Regions from separate parts of the Variovorax sp. VaC1 genome, predicted to be linked through region 1. Evidence: predicted binding sites of a transcription regulator. Region 1 holds the regulator's gene; each other region holds the start of a gene.
What was found. Region 1 encodes sigma-54, which starts transcription at its own class of promoters, with help from an activator protein. Its sites were predicted from a motif close to TGGCANGNAANCTGCTTT; they were not measured.
Positions count from the first base shown of each region.

Region 1 (5,961 bases):
GAGTACCTGGTGCTCGACAAGCGCGTGCCGGTCGATGCGCCGGCCGGCAAGATCGAGGTGGTCGAGTTCTTCTCGTACAACTGCCCGCATTGCAACGATTTCGAGCCGTCGCTCGAAGCCTGGATCAAGACCGTGCCGAAGGAAGTGGCCTTCCGCCGCATTCCGGTGCCTTTCGTGGGCAACGACGTCGAGGCCAAGCAGCGCCTGTACTACGCGCTCGAAGCCATGGGCAAGGTCGACGAATACCAGCCGAAGGTATTCAATGCGATCCACGCACAGCGCCAGAACGTGAACGGCGACGCCAACATCATTGCCTGGGCAGCGGCCAACGGCCTCGACGGCGCCAAGTTCAAGGAAGTCTTCACCTCGTTCGGCGTGGCCAGCAAGGCCAAGCGCGCCTCGCAGATGACCGACGCCTACAAGGTGGCCGGCGTGCCGGCGATGGCCGTGGCCGGCCGCTGGTATGTGGATGGCGAAACCGCCGGCAACATGACCAAGGTGCTGCAGGTCGTCAACTACCTGATCGGCGAAGCAAAGAAGGGCTGAGCCTTACTCACCTCGGGCTGCGCGCACTTTGCGGCGCAGCGCCGAGCCCCTCGAAGGGGCAACACCTGCGGTCCGGCGAGCCGGTTCCGCGGTGTTCCTGGAGACGATCCAGGAAGGAAAGTCAAGCCCGCTTCGGCGGGCTTTTTCATCTGAGCGTGCGGGGCTGACGCAATCAGCCGCATACAATGCCGAGCAAGTTTCGTGCCTCTATGACATTGCACTCTTACCCCACCACCCCCTTCCTTCTCCGTCGCATCGGCCGCCTGGCCCTCGGCGCGCTGTTGCTGGCCGGCCTCGCCTCGGGCGTGCAGGCCGAGACCGCCGACCGCTCCAAGCCGATGAACATCGAGTCCGACTCGATGCGCTACGACGACCTGAAGCAGACGAGCGTGTTCACCGGCAACGTGCTGGTAACAAAGGGCACCATCATCATCCGCGGTGCGCGTCTCGATGTGCGCCAGGACCCGGAGGGTTACCAGTACGGCGTGGTCACGGCAGCCCCGGGCAAGCGTGCTTATTACAAGCAGAAGCGCAATGCGCCCGACGAGTGGATCGAGGGCGAGTCCGAAGTCATCGAGTACGACAGCCGCGCCGACAACGTCAAGTTCATCCGCAATGCCGAGATGCGCCGCCTGCTCGGCTCGACGCCGAACGACGAGAGCCACGGCGCCCTGATCGTCTACGACCAGAGCAACGACACCTACACGGTCAACGGTTCCACCGTGCCGCCGAACACGGCGGTCAACGCGTCGTCCCCGACCGGCCGCGTCAAGACCATCCTCACCCCCAAGGCCGCCCCGGCGCCCGCGGCCGGCGCCTCCGCCCCGGCCGGCGCGAAACCCGCGGCTCCGGCGCCCACCCCGGCACCGGGCAAGGGCCTGCGTTCGACCACCACGCTCGGTGGCGAGGGAGAAACCCGCAAGTGATCGAAACCGCTGGAACACAGGACGCCAACGGCACGCCGGGCAGCCGCTTGGTCGCGCGCGGCCTGAAGAAGACCTACGGCAGCCGCACGGTGGTCAAGGACGTCTCGCTCGACGTGCAGAAGGGCGAAGTCGTCGGACTGCTGGGGCCGAACGGTGCCGGCAAGACCACCTCGTTTTACATGATCGTGGGCCTGGTGCGTGCCGACGCCGGCGACATCACGATCGACGGCGAGCCGATCGCCCACATGCCGATCCACCGCCGCGCCCGCATGGGCCTGAGCTACCTGCCGCAGGAGGCCTCGATCTTCCGCAAGCTCACGGTCGAGGAAAACGTGCGCGCCGTGCTGGAGCTTCAGAGCGAGCCCGACGAAAACGGCAAGCTCGTGTCGCTGTCGAAGGCGCACATCGAAGAGCGCCTGTCCGAACTGCTGGCCGACCTGCGGGTCGACCACCTGCGCGATTCGCCGGCGCTTGCGCTGTCGGGCGGCGAGCGCCGTCGCGTCGAGATCGCGCGCGCGCTGGCGACCCAGCCGCGCTTCATCCTGCTGGACGAGCCCTTCGCCGGTATCGACCCGATCGCGGTCATCGAGATCCAGCGGATCATCAGCTTCCTGAAGGAACGCGGCATCGGCGTGCTCATCACCGACCACAACGTGCGTGAAACGCTGGGCATCTGCGATCACGCGTTCATCATCAGCGACGGGCATGTGCTGGCACAAGGCACACCCTCGGAGATCGTCGACAACGCCGAAGTACGCAGGGTGTACCTGGGCGAACACTTCCGGATGTGATCGTGCGGCGAGGGTCAAGGATGAACGTGGCCGTCATCCGAGCGGAGCTCCTGCGCGGAGGGTGTCGCGCACGGCCGCCCGAAGCGGCTTGCCCGCTACCGGCAGGGGAGTGGCATGGCGCAAAGCGCGCAGCCTGGGGGGGAGCCGTTTCCTCATGAAGCAAGGGCTGTCCCTTCGCGTCTCGCAGCATCTCGCGCTCACCCCCCAGTTGCAGCAGTCGATCCGGCTGCTGCAGCTCTCCACGCTCGAACTGAGCCAGGAGGTGGAGCAGATGCTCGACGAGAACCCGTTCCTCGAACGCACCGCGGAAGAAGCGGCGCGCGAGGAATTCGGGCTCGACGCCGTCGACACGCCGGTCCCGCGCGATGAAGCGGGCGAGGCCGGCGAAGGCGACTTCTCCTCCGCGCCCAGCGCCAGCGCAACGACCGCGTCCACCGACACCGCCTCGGCAGCCGACACCGACGGCCCCGCCGCCGAGATCGCCGAGCGCGAGCCCGACTGGGAGGGCGACGGCACTGTCGACATGGCACCGGACGACAGCGAGTGGGGCAGCGACGCACCCGCGCGCCAGAACAACCTGGGCGACGACGAACGCGCCGACGCCACCGAGCTCGCGCGCAGCCAGGAGTCGCTGCAGTCGTTCCTGCACCGCCAGGCCCTGAGCCTGCGCCTGGGCGAGAACGACAGCGCCGCGCTGCGCTTTTTGATCGAATCGCTCAACGACGACGGCTACCTCGAAGACTCGCTGCCGGCCCTGGCTTCGGGCCTGGCGGGCGACGACAACGACCAGTTCGACGACCTCGTGCACCACTTCCAGGTGGCGCTCGGCCTGCTGCAGAGCCTGGAGCCCGTGGGCGTGGGCGCGCGCGACCTGGGCGAGTGCCTGTGCATCCAGCTGCGCGCGCTGGCCGCCGAAGACGCGGGCGAAGACGAAGAACTGGCGCAGGTCTACAAGATCGCCGTTGCCATCTGCAAGCAGCCGATGGAGCTGCTCGCGCGGCGCGACTTCAAGCGTCTGGCCACGCTCACCCGCAGCAGCGAAGAGCTGGTGCGCTCGGCGCTGCAGGTCATTGCGCGGCTCGAACCCAAGCCGGGGCGCCGCTTCGTCGACGTCGAGCGCAACATCGTCATTCCCGACGTGATCGTCACCAAGACCGGGCGCGGCACCAACGTCAAGTTCCGCGTCATGCTGAACCCCGAGGTCATGCCGCGCCTGCGGGTGCACGACATCTACGCCGGCGCGCTGAAGTCGCACAAGGGCGAAGGCAGCCAGGCGCTGTCGCAGCGGCTGCAGGAGGCGCGCTGGTTCATCAAGAACATCCAGCAGCGCTTCGACACCATCCTTCGCGTGAGCAACGCCATCGTCGAGCGGCAGAAGAGCTACTTCGTGCACGGCGAGCTGGCCATGCGGCCGCTGGTGCTGCGCGAGATCGCCGACGAGCTGGGCCTGCACGAATCGACCATCTCGCGCGTGACTACCGCCAAGTACATGGCCACGCCGTTCGGCACGGTCGAGCTCAAGTACTTCTTCGGCTCGGCGCTCGGCACCGAGACCGGCGGCAATGCGTCGAGCACCGCGGTGCGCGCGCTCATCAAGCAGTTCGTGAGTTCCGAGAGCATCAAGAAGCCACTGTCGGACAGCCAGATCTCCGAGATGCTGAAAGAGCAGGGCATCGAATGCGCGCGGCGCACGGTGGCCAAGTACCGCGAGGCGCTGCGCATCGCGCCCGCGAACCTGCGCAAGGCTTTGTAGAAAGCCGCCGATGGCTCGTCGCCTGCTGTCGCGTTGTGGGCACTGGGTTTTCGCCATGGCGGCCGTGCTCCTGTTTGCTGGCTGCGCCACCTTGCCCGACGAGGCCCCGCGCCCGCCCACCAAGGCCATGGCCGTCTCGGCCGACACCGCGCTCGGCAAGATCGCGCTGGCGTCGCAGCCCGACCCCGACCTGAGCGGCTTTCGCCTGATGCCCGGCGGCGACTTCGCCTTCGACACGCGCATCCAGCTCGCGCGCCGCGCCCAGCGCTCGCTCGACGTGCAGTACTACCAGATCGAGAACGACGAGACCGGCCGCTACCTGCTGCGCACCCTGCGCGATGCGGCCCAGCGCGGCGTGCGCGTGCGCCTGCTGATGGACGATCTCTACACCTCGGGCGAAGACGAACTGCTGCTCGGCCTGGCCGCCACGCCCAACGTGGAGCTGCGCCTGTTCAACCCGTTCCCGGCCGGGCGCGGCAGCCTGCTCAAGCGCTTTACCGCCTCGCTGTTCGACTTCGAGCGGGTCAACCGCCGCATGCACAACAAGCTGTTCATTGCCGACGGCGCGATGGCGGTGGCGGGGGGGCGCAACATCGGCAACCAGTACTTCACGCGCACTTCGGGCGAGAACTTTCTCGACCTCGACACCTTCGTCACCGGTGCGCTGATTCCGCGCCTTGGCGTGCTCTTCGACCAGTACTGGAACAGCGTCTATGTGCGGCCGATCCAGTCGGTGGTGACCAGCGGGCTGTCGCGCGAAGAACTGCAGAAGCGCTTCGACGCCGCCACTGGCCCCGACACCACGCCGCCGCCGCCCAAGCCCGCGCCCAACGACGTGCTCGGCTACAGCCCGATGGTCGAAGACCTCGACGCCGGCAAGCTGGGCCTGATCTGGACCACCGCCGAGGCCTACGCCGACTCGCCCGACCGCGTGATCGGCAAGACCGCGTCGTACGGCGGCGTGCCGCTGCTGGACGTCGACAGCGTGCGCTACAACGTGGTCGAGCAGATGCGCCGCGCGCGCTCCGAGGTGACCATCGTCTCGCCCTACCTGATCCCCGGCGCCACGGGGCTGGAGGTGATGCGCGAGATCCGGGGGCGCAACGTGAAGATCAGCGTCGTCACCAATTCGCTGGCTGCAACCGACGAGCCGCTGGTCCACACCGCCTACCGGCGCTACCGGCCGGACATGCTCCGGCTGGGCGCCGATCTTTATGAACTGAGTTCGACGCGCACGCGGCGCAGCGTGCGGCTGGGGCTGTTCGGCACCTCGGTCGGGCGGCTGCATGCCAAGTCGGCGGTGATCGACCAGCGCATCCTGTTCGTCGGCTCGATGAATTTCGACCCGCGCTCCGAGTCGCACAACACCGAGATCGGGCTGTTCATCCGCAGCCCCGAAATGGCGCAACAGACGCTCAAGCTGATCGATGTGCTCAAGCAGCAGGGCGCCTACCGGCTGCGCTTTGCCGAAGGCAGCGATGGCTCGCGCATCGAGTGGGTCAGCGAAGAGGCCGGCAAGACCACCGTGCTGCACGAGGAGCCCGATTCGGGCTTCTGGGACCGCACGATGCTCGAACTGCTGGCGCCGCTCACGCCCGAGAGCCTGCTTTAGCCGCGCGGGCGCCGCCGGGTCGGCTTCTCTTCAGTTGCCGCCGCGCACGGCCGACCACACCAGCCGCAGGCCCAGGAGGCCCATCACGCCGCCGGCGGCCCGGTCGATCCAGGCCTTGTAGCGCAGGTAGGCGGAACGCGGCGCCGCCGATGAGAGCGTCAGCGCGACGATGGTGTACCAGCCCGTCTCGATGCAGAAGATGACCGCGGGCACCGCCAGCGCCAGCACCAGCGGCACCTCGCGCGGCAGGAAGGCCGCGAAGATGCTCGCGTACACCACCGCCGTCTTCGGGTTGCTGACCTGCGTTGCCAGGCCCAGCAGGAAGGTGCGTCC
Region 1 covers NZ_JBIGLT010000007.1:47,898-53,858, reverse strand. Annotated here, with positions in the region: gene ACGLHS_RS25815 (thiol:disulfide interchange protein DsbA/DsbL) at 1-546, shown strand, start outside; gene lptA (lipopolysaccharide transport periplasmic protein LptA) at 756-1,472, shown strand; gene lptB (LPS export ABC transporter ATP-binding protein) at 1,469-2,263, shown strand; gene rpoN (RNA polymerase factor sigma-54) at 2,418-4,016, shown strand; gene ACGLHS_RS25795 (phospholipase D family protein) at 4,027-5,628, shown strand; gene ACGLHS_RS25790 (LysE family translocator) at 5,659-5,961, opposite strand, start outside.

Region 2 (5,961 bases), on a different contig from region 1:
CGGCATCGGGGGCACGCACGATGTCGATGCCCGAGATGTTGGAGTAGACGTTGTGCGGCACCGTGACGCCCATCATTTCGGGGCGGAACTGCGCGTTGTTCAGGATCTGCTCAGCCGGGATGATGCCGGCCTTGATGATTTCCTGGTCGTGGTAGACGTCATGCAGGAAGCGGTTGAGCGCCGTGACGCGCTGCACCAGCCCCTTTTCCATGCTGTCCCACTCGTGGGCGGGAATGATGCGGGGCAGCAGGTCGAACGGGATGAGCCGCTCGGTGCCGGAGCCGTCTTCATCCTTGGCGCCGTACACCGCGAAGGTGATGCCGACCCGGCGGAAAATCATTTCCGCCTCTTCGCGCCGCGAACGCATCACCTCACCGGGTTGCTTCGCGAGCCATTGGTCGTAGCGCTTGTAGTGCTGTCGGATTGCAGCCCCTGCGTAGGGCAACTGCTCATACATCTCATCGAATTTGTGCATGGAACGACCAATCTCCTTGAGCCATAGCTTAGCAAGTTCAGGGCCAGTGAAACCCCTAATCTGCTGGCTGGAGACGGGCCGCGAGACTTTTCTTGCTATGGCTCGGAGCCTTCGTCCGGCACCCGCTTCTTGCGGGGCGACAGGAATTCCTTGATGCGTTCGCCGCTTTCGTCGCTGTAAAGACTGGCGACGAAGGATTCGCGCTCGGCCTCGAGCTGTTCGCGCCGGCTGCGGCCGCGTGCGGAGTGCACAAGCTGCTTGATGCGCGCCTGCACCTCGAACGGCCCGCGCGCCAACCGCTGGGCCCATTCGAGCGCCGTGGCGCCGGCGGTGCCATGCGGCACGACCTTGTTGACCACGCCCCAGCCATGAAGCCGGTCGGCGGTAAACGGCGCGCCATCGAGCAGCATTTCAAGCGCGGCCTGCGGCGGCAGCGAGCGCGCGAGCGAATCGGTGGCACCGCCATCGGGTGTCAGCCCGACGTTGACATAGGACATCGCGAACTTCGCATCCTCTGCCGCGACGATCAGGTCGCAGGCCAGGCACAGCGAGAAACCACCGCCCATGGCCGCGCCCTCGACCGCGGCAATGACCGGCTGGGGCGCTTCCTCGATGGCCATGATCCATTCGTGCAGAGCCTCGATGTGGCCGTGCTGCTCGGCCGGCGGCAGCTTGCGCTGGCGAGCCAGCCGCCGCAGGTCGCCACCGCCGCTGAAATGCTCGCCCTCCCCGCACAGCACGATCGCGCGCACGGTGCGAAAGCCCGAGGTGGCCCGTATCGCCTTGGCGGCCGCGCGGTAGACCGATGGATTGATCGCGTTGCGCGCGGCGGGGTTGCTGAGCGTCAGGATCAGCACCGGGCCTTCGCGGTGCATCTTGAGCCGGGCGCCGGGGGCGGATGCCGCGCTGGCGCTGGTGATGGCGGGAACGGCGGCCGTCATGGCGTCCGCCTGGAAAGCCACCGCTGCCGCTGGCCGTTGTCGTTGCGCATCGTGTCCCCTGAATGTTGTGTATGCGTTGGATCGCTCCAACGGATCGGACTCCTCATTGCCAGACTCGGCAACCAATGTATCGCCGTTCTTTTGAGAATTTATTCACATTTCAAAGGTTTGTCGGCGGTCCTTCTCACCGGCGGATGCCGTTTCAGGGCAGGGCGTGTTGCCAGTAGCGCGCACTGCGCTCGCGCTCGCAATCCACGTCGCCGGCGCGGGTGCTACGCCAGAGGGCGGCGCCGCACCTGACGCTGTCGACGACCCGTGTTCCGCGCGCCTCGTAGCGCGCAACGACCTCTGCCGCCGGATGCCCAAAACGGTTGCGGTAGCCCGCCTGCACCAGCGCGATGCGTGGCTGCACGGCGTCGAGCAGCAATTCGCTCGACGAAGACTTGCTGCCGTGGTGAGGCACCAGCAGCACGTCAGCCGCAAGCGCCGCATTCCGCTGCACCAGCACGCGCTCCTGGTCGCGTTCGATGTCGCCAACCAGCAGTGCGGTCGCACGGCCATTGCCGATGCGCAAGACGCATGAAATCGCATTCGACTTGACGCCAGCCCGGTAGTCGGAAACCAGTGGATGCAGCACCTCGAAATGCACGCCGTCCCAGGTCCATTGCTGGCCGGCCTCGCACACCGCACCGGGGCGCAACGAGCGCAGCGGGTGCGTGGGCTCGATGGAACTCAACAGCGCGGCCTGCGGCTGCATCGCCAGCACGGCGGCAGCACCGCCGGTGTGGTCTGCATCGCGGTGGCTCAGCAGCAGCATATCGAGCCGCTCGCCCTGGGCGCGCAGGAGCGGCACCAGCACGCGATGGCCGGCATCGCTTTCGAGGCTGTAGCGCGGCCCGGCGTCGTAGAGCAGGCTGTGCGTGGCGGTGCGCACCAGCACCGCATTGCCCTGCCCGATGTCCGCCGCCAGCAATTCGAACTCGCCGGCTGCGGGCCGCGGTGCCTGCCACAGCAGCACCGGCAACAGGAGCGGCAGGCCCAAGGTGCGCAGCGACCAAGGCAATGGCATGGCGAGCAGCACGCCACCCGCCACGCCGCACGCGGCCATCCATCCGGGCGGCGCGGCCATCGACAGCGTGGCATGGGGCAGGCCGGCACCCCATTGCAGCAGCACCGCCAGCGCATGCACGGCCCAGGCCGCAAGATCCCACAGGGGCGCCACGGCCACGCCGAGCATGGCCAACGGCGTCACCACCAGCGTGACCCACGGAATCGCGATCGCATTGGCGGGCAGCCCCACCAGCGACACCTGCTGGAACAGCAGCAGGCTCAGCGGCGTGATCGCAAGCGTGATGACCCATTGCTCGCGCAACAGCTGCCACACCTGTGCCCGAATGCCCCGTTTCACCGCGCCCGGCGCGGCGAGGTCGGTCGCAAACAGCACGCCCACGGCCACGAAACTGAGCCAGAAGCCGGCCTGCATCAAGGCCCACGGATCGAGCGCCACCACCACCGCGGCCGTCAGCAGCCACACATGCGGCCAGGGCCAGCGCCGCCCTGCCAGGCGCAGCAGCGCGACGGTCGCCAGCATCCAGACCGTGCGCTGCGACGGCACGCCCCAGCCACTGAACAGCGCGTAGAACGTGGCCAGCAGCACGCCGCCGGCCAGCGCGGCCTGCTGCGCCGGCAGCCACAGCATCAACCGGCTGCTGCGGCGCCAGAGCAGGCCGACGATGTGCGCGGCGAGCCAGGCAAACATCGTCACGTGCAGCCCCGAGATCGACATCAGGTGCGCCACGCCGGTCGCGCGAAAGACATCCCAGCCGGCGCGGTCGATCGCACCCTGGTCGCCGGTGACCAGCGCTGCGATCACGCCGGCCTGGCCACGATCGGGCACGCGCTCGAACACCGCATCGCGCACGGCCTCCCGCGCCCGTTCGATGGGGTGCAGCCATGTGATCCCCACGCGCACGGGTGCCGCATCGCGCGCGCCGCTTCGCACATAGCCGTTGGCTTGCACGCCCTGCTCCCACATCCACAGTTCGCTGTCGAAGCCATGAGGGTTGAGGTTGCCGTGCGGCGCCTTGAGCCGCACCGTCAGGCGCCATCGCTCGCCGGCGTGCGGCGCGCCCACGGTGCTGGTGGAAGGCGTCCGCTCTTCGGAAGAGCGACCCCACAGGCCGGTGTTCTCGGCATACCAGCCCAGGGCGATGCGCTCCGGCACGGCCGGCGGTGCATCGGCACTGGCGCCGGTGCCAGCCCAGCGCGCCGACTCGACCTCGAGCCGAAAGCGGGTTGCCGCCTCGCCACGCTGCGGCATCTCCGACACCACGCCGGTGACTTGCAGGTCGCGCCCTTCGAGCGCCGGGTCCAACGCGCCGCCCGCATGGATCGCGGCACGCCAACCGGCCTGCCCCGCACCGGCCATTGCGCCGCACACCAGCGCGACCGCCAGAAGCCCCTTGCCCGACCCGCGCCGCAGCACCGAAGAAGGCCGACATGACCATCCCATGACAACGACCGCGACAGGCAGCGATGCGGCATAGACCCACGCGTTCCAGAGCACCGCTTGCTGCAATTGCAGGGCCGCGCCCCACACCGAACCGCCCAGCATGGCGAAGGCCCACGACCCGGCCATGGCATGGCCGGACGCGCGCGACGGCGTCACCGAAGAACCTCGGAACACATGATGCAAACCCTCCCCGAACCCACGCTCAGTGGCGCGTTAATTGCTTGGCTTCTGGGCTAGTATGCGTCTCACCAGAGACATCTTTTCGATGCAATCTGCCAGTACTGCACACAAAAACGCATGTCCATTCACGCCGCACTCCACCACGTCACCCACTACAAATACGACCGCCTGGTGCAGTTGGGCCCGCAGGTCGTCAGGTTGCGGCCCGCGCCGCATTGCCGAAGCAATGTGATCTCGTACTCGCTGCGGGTCGAGCCCGCGGAGCACTTCGTCAACTGGATGCAGGACCCGTTCGCCAACTACCAGGCGCGGCTCGTGTTTCCCGAGAAAACGCGTGAATTCAAGGTCACCGTCGACCTCGTGGTCGAGATGGCGGTCTACAACCCCTTCGACTTCTTCCTCGAACCGCAGGCCGAGAACTTCCCGTTCAAGTACACGGCCTCGCAAACCGAAGAGCTTGCGCCCTACCTCGTCACTGAAACGCCCACGCCGCTGCTGGCCGCCTACCTCGACAAGATCGACCGCAAGACGCAGCGCACCATCGACTTCCTGGTCGGGCTCAACCAGCAGGTCCAGAAAGACGTCAACTACCTGATCCGCATGGAGCCCGGTGTGCAGACGCCGGAAGAAACGCTCACCAACGGCAGCGGCTCGTGCCGCGACTCGGGCTGGCTGCTGGTGCAGTTGCTGCGCCATTGCGGGCTGGCGGCGCGCTTCGTCTCGGGCTACCTGATCCAGCTCACGCCTGACGTGAAGTCGCTCGACGGCCCGAGCGGCACCACGGTCGACTTCACCGACCTGCACGCCTGGTGCGAAGTGTTCCTGCCGGGCGCCGGCTGGATCGGCCTGGACGCCACCTCGGGCCTGATGGCCGGCGAAGGCCACATCCCGCTCGCCTGCACGCCCACGCCGTCGAGCGCCGCGCCCATCGAGGGCGGCGTCGACGAATCCGAGGTCGAGTTCGGCCACGAGATGACGGTCACGCGCATCTACGAATCGCCGCGCGTCACCAAGCCCTACACCGAAGAGCAGTGGTCCGAAGTGCTGGCGCTGGGCGACGTGGTCGATGCGCGCCTGAAGGCCGGCGACGTGCGCCTGACCATGGGCGGCGAGCCGACCTACGTGGCCACCAGCGACCGCGATGCGCCCGAATGGAACACCGACGCCCTCGGCCCCACGAAGCGCGGCTACGCCACCGAGCTGGTTCACAAGCTGCGTGCCGAGTACGGCAACGGCGGCTTCCTGCATTTCGGCCAGGGCAAGTGGTACCCGGGCGAGCAACTGCCGCGCTGGGCGCTGTCGATCTTCTGGCGTGCCGACGGCCAGGCGCTGTGGCACGACCCTTCGCTGTTCGCCGACGAGCGCTTTCCCACGCACTACACGAGCGAAGACGCGCGCCGCTTCACCACCGTGCTGGCCCACAAGCTCGGCCTGACCGAGCGCTACATCCAGCCCGGCTACGAAGACGTCTACTACTACCTCTGGCGCGAACGCCGCCTGCCGGTGAACGTCGACCCCTTCGAATCGAAGCTCGACGACGAACTCGAACGCGTGCGCCTGCGCCGCGTGTTCACGCAGAAGCTCGACGCGGTGATCGGCTACATGCTGCCCATCGAGCCCGGCAACGCCAACAGCGACGCTCCCGCGCTCGCCGGCCCGGCCTGGAAGACCGGCCCCTGGTTCCTGCGCGACGACCGCCTCTACCTGATCCCGGGCGACTCGCCCATGGGCTATCGCCTGCCGCTCGACTCGCAACCGTGGGCCAGCAAGGGCGACTACCCCTACCTGATCGAGCGCGACCCGACCGCCCCGCGCGGCGCGTTGCCAAGTTCGGCCGACTACCGTGCGCGCTA
Region 2 covers NZ_JBIGLT010000001.1:575,125-581,085, reverse strand. Annotated here, with positions in the region: gene ACGLHS_RS02865 (circularly permuted type 2 ATP-grasp protein) at 1-475, opposite strand, end outside; gene ACGLHS_RS02860 (oxepin-CoA hydrolase, alternative type) at 571-1,416, opposite strand; gene ACGLHS_RS02855 (DNA internalization-related competence protein ComEC/Rec2) at 1,619-4,054, opposite strand; gene ACGLHS_RS02850 (DUF2126 domain-containing protein) at 4,226-5,961, shown strand, end outside.
Region 2: ACGLHS_RS02850 (DUF2126 domain-containing protein) is a predicted target of sigma-54. The motif match lies at 4,135-4,152, and genes of this name have one in related genera.

Region 3 (5,961 bases), 420 kb from region 1:
CGCCCTGAACAACGCACCCCACGCACAACGCAAAAAAACTAGTCCTCGAAGAAGCTGACAGGCAACCCCGGCGTATCGACCCGCATCGAGATCACCGTGCCCGAGGCCGGCCGCTGCTCGACCTCCGCAACAGGTCGGCCCTTGCGGGCGCTGGTGACGAACAAGGTCTTCAGATCGTCGCCACCGAAGCAAGGCATGGTCGGGCATTGCACCGGCGTGGCGATGGACGCCACACGCTCGCCCGACGGCGCGAAGCGCAGCAACTGCGCGCCCTCGAACATCGCCACCCAGTAGTGGCCCTGCGCGTCGATGGTGGCGCCGTCGGGGCGGCCTTCGTAGCGCACCGGCGAATCGGGCGTCCAGCCTTCGGGCTTGGCGTCGAACTGCTGGAACACGCGCGCGTGCGACAGCGAATTGGCCTCGGCGTCCCAGTCCCACGCGCACACCACGTGCGCGGCGGTGTCGGCCCAGTAGAGCGTGCGGGCATCTGGTGAGAACGCGAGTCCGTTGGCGGTGGTGGACTCGTTGAGCATCTGCGTGATGGTGGGCGAGATGCCCGTGTCGCTGCGCGCGTCGAGGCAGTAGAGCGCGGCGTTGGGGCGGTCTTTGGCCTCGTTGAGCGAGCCGCCCCAGAAGCGGCCCAGCGCATCGCACTTGCCGTCGTTGAAGCGCATGGTGCGCACGTCGTGCTCCACGCGCGCCATCGCGACCAGTTCACCGCCCCATTCGCGGGCGCGGTAGATGCCGTCGCGCAGTGCGATCACGAGGCCGCCGCTGCGCGCGGGCGCCATGCAGCCGGGCTCGGTTGGCAAGGGCCATCGCTCGACGGTGGCGGACGGTGTGCCGATGTCGCCGCGTGTGCGCAGCGCGGCGCGGCCAGGAATGTCGAGCCAGTAGAGCGCACGTTCCTGCGGGTGCCAGAACGGCGATTCACCCAGTTCGCAAAGGCTGTCTTCGATGGAGGTCCACATGGTGCCGTCGATTGTGCCCCCGGCCATCGCGCCAGCGGGCAAAAAAAAGCCCGCTGGCGCCGAAGCGCTCGCGGGCTGAACATCCAAAGGAGACTCTCGCTTGAAAACTCGTTACGAAGATTTGTTCTTGTAAAAAAGGATGGTGGTCATCCGGTCATCCATCCAGCCGCGAGGCCACCCGAGGGCAGCCCCGCGGCGGCGGATCAGCGGTTGTAGGCGGTTTCGCCGTGGGAAGAAATGTCGAGGCCTTCGCGCTCTTCTTCTTCCGACACACGCAGGCCGATGGTGAGGTCGGCGATCTTGTAGGCAATGAAGGCCACCACGCCGGACCACACGATCGTGAGCGCCACGCTCTTGATCTGGATCCAGACCTGTGCACCCATCGCGAAGGTGTCGGGCGTTGCGCCGCCGGTGCCGCCGAGGCCCTTGGCCGCGAACACGCCGGTCAGGATGGCACCCAGGATGCCGCCCACGCCGTGCACGCCGAACACGTCGAACGCGTCGTCGGCGCCGAGCATGCGCTTCAAGCCACCGACACCCCACAGGCAGACCAGGCCAGCCAGCAGGCCGAGCACGATCGAACCCATCGGGCCGACGAAGCCGGCGGCGGGCGTGACAGCCACGAGGCCGGCAACGGCACCGGACGCAGCGCCCAGCATCGAGGCCTTGCCCTTGTGCAGGCTCTCACCCAGGATCCACGACAGCGCGGCGGCGGCGGTGGCAAGCACTGTGTTGATGAAGGCCAGGCCGGCAACGGCGTTGGCAGCACCGGCCGAGCCGGCGTTGAAGCCGAACCAGCCGACCCACAGCAGCGAGGCGCCGACCATGGTGAGCGTGAGCGAGTGCGGCGTGAAGGCTTCCTTGCCGTAGCCGACGCGCTTGCCGACCATGTAGGCACCGACCAGGCCGGCCACACCGGCGTTGATGTGCACCACGGTGCCGCCCGCGAAGTCGAGTGCGCCGTCCTTGCCGAGCAGGCCGCCGCCCCACACGATGTGGGCGATCGGCACGTAGCTGAAGGTGAACCACAGCACCGAGAACAGCAGCACGGCCGAGAACTTGGCGCGCTCTGCGAAGGCGCCGACGATCAGCGCCACGGTGATGGCCGCGAAGGTGCCCTGGAAGGCGACGAACACGTATTCAGGAATGGTGGTCAGCGCACCGAAGGTTTCCTGCGTGATGCCCTTCATGAAGATCTTGTCGAAGGTGCCGAAGAAGTTTCCGTCACCCGAGAAGGCCAGGCTGTAGCCGTAGACGGCCCACAGGATGCTGATGAGCGAGAAGATCACGAAGACCTGCATCAGCACCGACAGCATGTTCTTCGAGCGGCCCAGGCCGCCGTAGAACAGCGCCAGGCCGGGGATGGTCATCAGGATCACGAGCAGGGTCGAGGTCAGCATCCAGGCGGTGTCGCCGGAGTCGATCTTCGGTGCCGGTGCGGCGGCGGGCGCCGCGGCTGCCGCAGCGGCAGGTGCCGCGTCGGCTGCTGCTGCTGGCGCGGCCGGCGCTGCAGGTGCGGCGGCAGCCGGCGCCGAAGCGGCCGGCGCTTCGGCCGTGGCCGCTGCGGGCGTCTGTGCGAAGCCGGTGGTGCCGGCGGCCAATACGCTCAAGCCGAGCGCAAGAGAGACAAGCAGTTTTTTCATAGTCGTTGTTCTTTCGGGCCTGGACGGGATCAGAGAGCTTCGCGGCCTGTTTCGCCGGTGCGGATGCGAACGACCTGCTCGAGGTTGTAGACAAAGATCTTGCCGTCGCCGATCTTGCCGGTGCGGGCTGCGCCCTCGACGGCTTCGATCACGCGATCGACGAGGTCATCGGAGACAGCCGCCTCGATCTTGACCTTGGGCAGGAAGTCGACCACGTACTCCGCGCCGCGGTACAGCTCGGTGTGGCCCTTCTGGCGACCGAAGCCCTTGACCTCGGTGACGGTGATCCCCTGCACGCCGATGGCCGACAGTGCTTCGCGCACCTCGTCGAGCTTGAACGGTTTGATGATGGCTGTGACCAGCTTCATGATGAGTTGCTCCTTTGGATGGAAATGAAATGGCGCAGCAGCTTGGGCCGCGCCTCGTTGTGGTTGTTTACAGCGTCTTCGTCAAGGTGAGGATGAAGCGCGCCTTGTTCGGCGAATAGACCTGCTGCACGGTGTAGAAGCCGAAGTCGTACACCGGGCCGGCCGCGGTGTTGTAGGCCGTCTTCTTGTTGGCGCCCTGCACGGAGCCGGTCAGCGACAGGCCATTGCCGAAGTCGTAGGCGGCGCCGATGTTGTAGTCGACGTAGCTCTTGTACGGCGTGTTCCTGCGGATGTCGCTCGAAAGGGCCGTGTAGCCCACCGCCGCCTTGAGCGTGACCTTGGGGAAGATCTCCTTGCTGTAGGCCAGGTTCAGGTAGCCGGTGTTGGTGCCCTTCAGGCCCGAGCCGCCCTTGTTGCCTGCGAAGTTGAAGTAGTCCTTCGACACCGTGTGCGAGTACTTGGCGGTGAACGAACCGATGGCGTCGTTGGTGTAGGTGGCGCCGACATACAGCTCGGTGGTGTTGCCTGCCGAGTTGCCCGGGTAGATGTAGGTGAGCGCGCCCACGTCCATGTCCATCGGGCCGGCCTTGAACTTGTAGCCGCCGTACACGTCCATCTCGATGCTGTTGCCCTTCTGCCAGTTGACGCTGGAGTTCCAGTTGCCCACGTAGAAGCCGCTGTCGCCGAAGGCGTAGTCCAGGCCGCCCTGGATGGCGGGCTTGAAGCCCTTGGTCTTGGCGTAGTCGTTGCGGCCGATCATGTCCTGGTCCTGGCCACGGAACTTGTAGTTCGTGGTCAGCGACACGTTGCCCGTGAGATTCGGGGCGGGAGCTGCCGCCGGCGCCGCGGCGTCCGTCGTTGCTGCTGTCTGCGCCAGGGCAACGCCCGACGTGGTCAATGCAGTGGCCAGAACGATCAGCGCCGGAACGGCGGAACGGTGCGTCATCGGGAAACTCCTCGCAAGTTATGTTGTGGAACCTGATGACCCCCAAAGCAGGGAGCGTGCCAAAGTGCACGAATGCGGCCGTTCAAGGCGGTGAATGCGGCGCGGGTTGAGAGCCAATTCGTTACAACGGATGTTTCGAGTGGTTGCAGATGCGGGTACACCGCACCCCACCGGACGCGAGAAAGATGGGCGCACCATCTTGGGGAGAGGGAAAAGAATGAGTCTGTCTTTGGTGCAGAGCCGCGCTTTGCTTGGGCTTGAAGCGGCCAGCGTCACTGTCGAGGTGCATCTGGCGAACGGCCTGCCCAGCTTCACGCTGGTGGGCCTGGCAGAGACCGAGGTGAAAGAGGCGCGCGAACGCGTGCGCTCGGCCATCCAGAACGCGGGGCTGGAGTTTCCGAACAACAAGAAGATCGTGGTTAACCTCGCGCCCGCCGACCTGCCCAAGGACTCGGGCCGCTTCGACCTGCCGATTGCCCTGGGCATCCTGGCCGCCAGCGGGCAGATCGACAACGCCCGCCTTGCCGGCCACGAGTTCGCCGGGGAACTGTCTCTCTCGGGCGATTTGCGGCCCGTGCGCGGCACGCTGGCGATGGCACTGGCCCTGCATGTGCGCGGCGTGGCCACGCGGCTCGTGCTGCCCATGGACAGCGCGCAAGAGGCCGCGCTCGTGCCTAGCGGCGAGGTCTACGGCGCACGGCATCTGCTGGACGTGGTGCGGCAGTTCATCGCAGACGCCGATGCGGCCGCGCAGTTGCCCGATGCGCCAGGCGACGGCTGGGCACGGGTGCAGGCCGCATCCGGTGTGGCCGCACCCGCGTATGCCGACCTTGCCGACGTCAAGGGCCACACGGGTGCCAAGCGCGCACTTGAGATCGCGGCGGCGGGTGGCCACAGCCTGTTGATGGTGGGCGAGCCGGGCTCGGGCAAGTCGATGCTTGCGCAGCGCTTTGCCGGCCTGCTACCGCCGATGAGCATCGACGAGGCGCTGGAGAGCGCCGCAGTGGCGAGCCTTGGCGGGCGCTTTGCCACCGAGAAGTGGATGTGCCGGCCAACGGCGGCACCCCATCACACAGCCAGTGCGGTGGCGCTGGTGGGCGGAGGTGTTGATTCCACCTATAAATGCGACTCACCATCAATGAATGCGACTCGACGTCGCTCTGTGAACGCGGTCGAAAAATGCGAAAAAAAGAGGAAGGTCCTGTTCGTCCATGTGGAACAGGACCTGCTCATGACTCCAGCATGCCTGGCCCCTTCTCCGCCACAAAGTGGCTCGTGCGCGATATCCGCGCCCTTTGGCGACGAGCGGCGTCGGCGACAGCCCAGGTCACTCTGGCAACGATTGCGGCGGAAGGGTCCCCGCAACGTCATAGTAGGCACGGCAGCGGACCGCCGCACATTGCTTGCCATCCCGGCTGCCGTTGCGCCCTCTATTGTGGATAACTTGGTGGAAAATCGGTGCATAAACTGGCGAACACGTATTCCCAAGGCCAATTTCCTGAGGCAACATAGGCGTACTGACGAGGACAAAACCGGTTGATGCCCACCCGAGACGTCGCCGCAATCAGATTGGCCCACTACAACCGAGCACCCATCGCAGAAGCTGTTATCGACCTGCAACTCGGTTTCGAGGAGCAGCCGACGGTGACGCATCTTGCAAAATATGCGGCGTCACTGCGCGATTCCTTTCCCCAATCGCAACGCATCAATACCTTTGCATTGGCGTTTGCGGCGTCGAATGCGGGCGAGATTTCAAGTAACACGGCAAGCGAGACGCTCGGTGTGCGCCTGACAAGCTCCAAGGGCGATCGAATATTGCAGCTACGTCGCCAAGGCTTGTCCTACAGCCATATGCAGCCGTACTCGGAGTGGGAAAGTTTCGCCGAGGAGATGCGTCCAATCTTGGAGAACTTCGTTCTCGAGTTCAAGGCCACCTCAGTTAATCGCCTTGCCGTTCGATATATCAATCGAATCGTCGTACCACAGGGTGTCGAGCTAGACACCTATCTGAACTTGTCACCTCGATTGATTGG
Region 3 covers NZ_JBIGLT010000007.1:467,080-473,040, forward strand. Annotated here, with positions in the region: gene ACGLHS_RS27625 (SMP-30/gluconolactonase/LRE family protein) at 39-971, opposite strand; gene ACGLHS_RS27630 (ammonium transporter) at 1,175-2,614, opposite strand; gene glnK (P-II family nitrogen regulator) at 2,644-2,982, opposite strand; gene ACGLHS_RS27640 (TorF family putative porin) at 3,050-3,928, opposite strand; gene ACGLHS_RS27645 (YifB family Mg chelatase-like AAA ATPase) at 4,146-5,468, shown strand; gene ACGLHS_RS27650 (TIGR04255 family protein) at 5,498-5,961, shown strand, end outside.
Region 3: ACGLHS_RS27640 (TorF family putative porin) is a predicted target of sigma-54. The motif match lies at 3,973-3,990, and genes of this name have one in related genera.